DNA from 2 places in the Psychrobacillus sp. FSL H8-0483 genome. Region 1 is predicted to be linked to the other one. Evidence: a T-box and tRNA genes for the amino acid it is inferred to sense, from the RefSeq annotation. Region 1 holds a T-box; the other holds one or more tRNA genes.

Region 1 (3,277 bases):
TGCAATCGTTTCCTTGCACACTTGTAAATTTTCTTTCACCTGAATCCAAGGTTTCTGTTCATCAAAGAACTTATTTGCGTTTCGAATGTAAGTAAATATCGTTTCTAATGCTAATTTGAAATGACCCTTCTCGATTTGATTGCCGATATCTGTATATAATTTCTCTGTTAAATCACGGATGTCTTTATTTATTTCATTATCAGGAATATTTCCTCCAAAGGACTTTTCCATAAACTTTAATGTGCGGTTAATAAAATTCCCATAGGCCCCAAGCAGCTCTGAATTATGACTGTAAATAAATTCTCTCCAAGAGAAGTCCGTATCGCGATTTTCAGGAGCATTGATCGTTAAAAAGTATCGCAGAGAATCTGGATGGTATTTGTCTAATACATAAGGGACCCAAACAGCCCAATTTTGACTAGTGGATATCTTTCTTTTCTCCAAAGTCAAATATTCATTCGAGATAATATGAGTTGGTAAAGATTTATTATTAATCCCCATTAATATAGCTGGCCATATAAGTGTATGAAATGGAATATTATCTTTCCCATGCACATAGTAAGACGTTGTTTGATCCGACCAAAACGTTTCATCGTCTTTGTTGAGATATTTCGCCCATTGCTTGCTTGCCGAAAAATAACCGGAAACTGCCTCTATCCATACATATACTTTTTTCTCCTCGTAGCCTTTGACTGGAATACTAACCCCATTTGGAAGATCCCTTGATGCAGCACGGTCCTGTAGCCCTTCATTTAGATAACGCGCAGACAGCTGAATGGCATTGTCTCGCCAAGTTCCATTCTTCTTTGCTTTGTTCACATAACTTTCTAACTGCTTTTGAAATTTACTTAATGCAAAATAAAAGTGTTCTGTCGTCCGAATACTCGGCTCATTTCCACACAACTTACATTTGCGGTTGCTTAGATCGAGTGGATCTAAAATTGTAGAACATACATCACACTGGTCTCCCCGTGCTCGACTTCCGCAGTTTGGACAATTACCTTCCACATACCTGTCAGGTAAAAACTGCTGGTCAACCTCACAATACGTTTGCTCTATTTCTTTTTTGTAAATAAAGCCATTCTCTACTAACTCTAAAAAGATTTCCCGGACTACTTCGTGATGATTCGGACTATCGGTTCGTGTATAAAAGTCGTACGAGAATCCTAAGCGGTTAAAGGAATCCACAAATTCTGCGTGGTATCTATCCGCCACATCTTTTGTTGTTATCCCTTCTGAGTTTGCACGTATCGATATGGGTGTGCCATTACAATCACTTCCGGATACATACAATACTTCTTCCCCTTTCAGCCTGAAATACCTTGCTAAAATATCCCCTGGCAATAGTGCTGCAATATGGCCTAAATGTAATGAACCATTCGCATACGGCCATGCTCCTCCAATAAAAATACTCATTCTTAATCCCTCCAAAAATAGTGTAAAAACAAAAAAGACCCCATCCTTATCGAAAAACTCGATAAGGACGAGGTCTAAATGACTCGTGGTACCACCTTAATGCTCAAACGATTCACACCGTCTGACTCCATAAGTACATAGCAAAAAATGCTTTTATACTTTGACATGGATAACAAGTGCCAAATCTTGTCGTAGCCTACTAATTCTTAAACGTTCAGTACGAAGCTCAGAGATCATGTTCAAATGATTAGTTTGCCTCATTTCCACCGACAGAAGCTCTCTTTATAACATCATCACTTTACTTTTCCTCTTCATAGCCATGATATTTAGTTTACACTATATAATACGCAAAATTCAGAAAAAATCAAGTGATTCTTTATAATGATATATTCTAGTATACAAGTCATCCACCCTGAACTTTTAAAACCTTTCAGCTCCTCTCTTAATTATGTTAAAATATGTATATTGTTATAGGGAGTGAAACAGTTGAGACGTTTTATCGATGATTTAGCAGGAGCTATTCAAGACATTCTTTATTATTTTTCTTATTTTTTTGCAGGGCTTATTATAATTGGATTGCCACTTTTAGTAATTGTTATTCTATTTAATTGGATTAGTGCTATTTTTATATAGACCTATTTTTATTTAGAATTATTACTTTCCATCTAACTCTATTTTAAGTTCTCGCATGGCGCTTCTTTTATAGAAAGAAGGGTGGATTGTTAGTCGTTGACACTCGTAGGTGATATTTATCAACTCTATTGTTTTGGAAAAACTATTGATCGATATTTCGAGAATGTTTCTTTTAATATTTCAAACATTTGTTACGCTAAGTGGTGCGAAAACTTGTTAATTAATCTCTAAGTGGTAATGTCATTTTTCTGCTTACACTCTCCAAGCCTCTCTGACTATAAAAGGTTATCGCATTCTGATTAAATTCCCATACATTTAAGTCCAATGAAGATGCGCCTCTTTGCTTTGCCCACTTGACACAAGCATCAAATAACTCTTTTCCGTAGCCTCTTTTCTGATAAGATTCTTTCATTCCAAAATCATTCATATAAGCAAAAACTCTTGGCATCATTGAGTCAAAATCAGGTGCTACTTTTAATTCCATTACCGCAAACCCTACCATTTCTTCATTTAATGTTGCTACCAGTACATCTGAGTCTGGATCTGCAAGAAGTTCATTAAAGTAACTCCTAGGCATTGCATGTTCTACTTTTTTAAATAGGTGAGGTAACGCTAAAGCATGTTCATCGTGGCCTTCTTTTACTATTTCGTTTACCGTTTCATAATGTTCCAGCTTGGCAGTTTCAATTATGACATTCATACACAACTTCCTTACTTTCATAAATTTTATACGTCTAGTTAGTTGTATATTCTCCATCGTTTATTATTTATCCTGTATTTTATTGGCATAAAAAAAGCTGCAGACCAACTTCACTTGGTCTGCAACTGTTGTTATTTTAGCTCACCCACATAAATAGATTGTGGGCGGAAAAGGGTGTTGTCTCTTGTTTGCTCGATAGCGTGGGCAGTCCAGCCAACCATTCTCGCTATACTGAATGTCGGGGTAAATAGTTCTGCTGGCATATCAATGGAACGCATGATAGCTGCTGCATAATACTCGACATTCGTGTAGAGTTTACGCCCCGGCTTATGCTTTGCAAGTAAATCAATTATTTCTTTTTCTGCAATTGTTGCTATATCTAACCATGGATCTTTTCCTTGTAGGCTCAAACATTTCTCACGCAATAGGATGGAACGAGGATCCTCCGTTTTGTATATACGGTGGCCGAAGCCCATTATCTTTTCCCCATTTTCCATTTTATTTTCTATAATTGTTCGAATCATGGAT
Region 2 (3,277 bases), 1.9 Mb from region 1:
CATTTATCTTACCAATCTTCTCAAAGAGAACCCAAATACTCAAATTATTAAGTATTTAGAAAATCAAAATGATAGAAAAATCCTATTAGTGGTGCGCCTTTTTCTATTAGATAATACGTTGTCATTGTATTAGTTTGGTGATATTCTTAAATATAATAAATCATACCTGTTAACTTGGTTAATGGGTTAATAAAGCTGTAAGTTGAAATGAACGTAGATTATGAAGTATATACTGCCAAAAAATCTATTCATATTACTATAACTAAATTGTATGTTTCTTCTTTTGTATAAGGAATTATTGGATGATTTTTTTCAATTGATGAATGTTAGAAATGAGGAGCGTTTTAATGATTACGGAAATCGTGGTAGAAGAACTAGTAGAAACAGATAAAGAAAGCGTTCGGAAATTATTAGTGGATAGTTATCAACAATATGAAAATGGTTTTGACGATCCGAAATTTTGGGAGCACTACTTAGAAGATATCATTGCTTCCGTTGATAATACAGATGTAGATAAAATATTAGTTGCGAGAGACGATAAGGAAATTTTAGGGACTGTACAGCTTTTTGAAACGGCAGAAAAAGCATATTCAGGGCAGACAGTTGAAATTTATGCACCCTTCATTCGATTATTGGGCGTTCATCCGAATGCAAGAGGACGTGGCGTTGCACAAAAACTATTAAATGCTTGTGTAGACTATGCGAAACAAAAAGAGGCGAAAAGTATCTATTTGTTTACGGGAGATCCAATGGTAAAAGCCATTCGATTATATGAATATTTTGGCTTTGTAAGAGATTTAGAAGAAGAAAATAAACTCGGTGGTATGGGAGCCAAATGCTATCGATTTGACTTGAACTAGTTTTCTTTGTTTGAAATAATTTAAAGGATATTTAGTTCGCTCCTTTTCGAATTAAGGGAAGATAGATTAAATTCGCCGTATTTACTGTATTATTTAACCTAAAAAAATACCCCATCTGAGTGTAGAACTCAGATGGGGTATTTCTGTTTGTAAGTCAATTCTCTTGAGGGGATTGACTATTGATGGGCCTAAATGGACTCGAACCATCGACCTCACGCTTATCAGGCGTGCGCTCTAACCAGCTGAGCTATAGGCCCATTATTGGAGCGGGTGAAGAGAATCGAACTCTCATCATCAGCTTGGAAGGCTGAGGTTTTACCACTAAACTACACCCGCATTCGAATTTTAAAAATGGCGGTCCCGACCGGGATCGAACCGGCGATCTCCTGCGTGACAGGCAGGCATGTTAACCGCTACACCACGGGACCATTTGGTTGCGGGGACAGGATTTGAACCTGTGACCTTCGGGTTATGAGCCCGACGAGCTACCGAACTGCTCCACCCCGCGACAATATTAAGCGTTGAATATTATTTCAACTACGCATTTAAGTGAGTTTTACGTCTTCCACGCTTCGCTTGCGTCGACGTTAATCGCTTTCTTCGTGAAGCGATTTGCTCCACCCCGCGACAATATTATACTTGCTGTTTAAAAAATGGAGGAGGAAGAGGGATTCGAACCCCCGCGCGGTATGACCCGCCTGTCGGTTTTCAAGACCGATCCCTTCAGCCAGACTTGGGTATTCCTCCGTAATATGTTTGTTAGACCTGGATGGCCAACTACTAAAATATTATTCAAGACCTGATATATTATAAAACACTTTCTATAAGAAAAGCAATGCTTTTTTATAAAAAATATAAAAAGAGAAAAATACAGACCTTTTACAACAAAAAATAACCCATCATTAAGTTGGAACTTAGATGGGTTAATTCTTATACTATTTTATTTGGTTAACTGCTACGTTGGAAAGAAGGCTTCTTTATTGGTCTATCATTTCGTCATATCCAGTCATTGTATCCATATGGCTTGCAATCATGGCAATCATGGTACTTGCCTCTTCTTTTTTAAAGGAAAAAGTACTTTCATCTTCGAAGAGTTCCCCGTCTTCTGTCCAGAGTCGGCTGACTCTTCGGATAACACCGTCTCCATTTGCACTATCTAATCCAAACTGATAAGTTACTTCAATATTATTATCGATTTGGAAAGCGGTGACTTCCGGTGTTTCCCATTCCACATCAATTTCTTCAAGAGTAATTTCATCATCTAGAACTTCGTATTCCTCTTCATCATCTACATAATAGAATTCACTTTCATCATCCATAAATTCATGAAAGCTTTCATGAACAGCTTCAACGACATCGGTAATATCATCCAAAATAATTCTTGTAGGTTGTTGGAGAGTAATGTCAAAACTTTCTACGTAAAATTCTTCATTATAGGGGTCAAAGAGAAGAGTGCAAAAGTAATCTCTTCCATCATTTTCCGTCCCAACAAAAAATTCAATTCGTGGATGTTTGGAACCTCGATTAATATTCATATGACCGTTTTTGTCATATTCTTCACAAATTGATTCCAAATGTTCCTGAAGCTCACCAGTTACTCTGTTAAACCATTCCATAGACATATCATTACCGCCTCTTTTTCTTTTTTCTCTTTCCTTTTTTTATCATAACCAAATTTGTTACATTTCTTTCAAGGTATTTATCCTTGATTTCATTTTTTCAAAAAAGGGGTACAGGGAAAAAATTCTAATGGAAGAAGCAATTTATTTCTACTGAATAGTTTCGTTTAGATTGGGGACGATAAATCTTGTATGACCATTAAAAGAAGGAGGAATAAAAAAATGACCAAAAATAATTCAAAGCCCGATGATCGATCAGATAATGTGGAAAAGCTTCAAGATATGGTGAAAAATACAATTGGAAATATGGAAGCGGCTGAAGAAACAATGATATGTACGGATGGTAATGAACGAGAGGCAATCAGACAGAAAAATGAACGTCGAAAAGAGAGTCTCGAAGGTTTTCGTAAAGAAATTTTAGATGAGGCCGCAGCGCGAAAAAAAGGTAACTCTCTAAATTAGTAATACGTTCAGTTGAGTGGTACAAAATATTAAATAACAACGTAAATATCAAAACAATTAACACAATATTAAAGTACAAATTAGCAGTGCTTTTTTATATCAATATTCTGTTAACAAAAGGAAGTTAGTTAGTAATGTAGTGAGTGATTTTGTTATTCAACTCCCATGAAAATTAAAAAAGCCCAAAACCTAAAAGTGAACATAACAAAATCAGTAAATCTTCCTTCTAGTTAGAATAAAGGCAAGACTGGTGCAACCAATCAAAAAGGATTAATCTCCCATAAGTGCTACCCATTCAAGGCGCGACAGTCTGTGATGCACCGAGATCGTTGGAAT

What was found. The T-box of region 1 lies ahead of metG (methionine--tRNA ligase). A T-box ahead of a tRNA ligase gene usually reads a tRNA of that ligase, here a tRNA-Met.
Region 2: it has a tRNA-Met gene. The T-box ahead of metG (methionine--tRNA ligase) is inferred to sense a tRNA for this amino acid. The anticodon was not compared.

What each region holds. Positions count from the first base shown of each region.
Region 1 is NZ_CP152052.1:2,563,269-2,566,545, forward strand. Features, by position in the region: gene metG (methionine--tRNA ligase) at 1-1,416, opposite strand, end outside; T-box leader at 1,477-1,740, opposite strand; gene MHB48_RS12235 (hypothetical protein) at 1,903-2,049, shown strand; gene MHB48_RS12240 (GNAT family N-acetyltransferase) at 2,270-2,749, opposite strand; gene MHB48_RS12245 (citrate/2-methylcitrate synthase) at 2,881-3,277, opposite strand, start outside.
Region 2 is NZ_CP152052.1:317,365-320,641, forward strand. Features, by position in the region: gene MHB48_RS01605 (GNAT family N-acetyltransferase) at 348-860, shown strand; tRNA gene MHB48_RS01610 (tRNA-Ile) at 1,044-1,117, opposite strand; tRNA gene MHB48_RS01615 (tRNA-Gly) at 1,123-1,196, opposite strand; tRNA gene MHB48_RS01620 (tRNA-Asp) at 1,213-1,288, opposite strand; tRNA gene MHB48_RS01625 (tRNA-Met) at 1,292-1,368, opposite strand; tRNA gene MHB48_RS01630 (tRNA-Ser) at 1,515-1,607, opposite strand; gene MHB48_RS01635 (hypothetical protein) at 1,838-2,482, opposite strand; gene tlp (small acid-soluble spore protein Tlp) at 2,702-2,941, shown strand.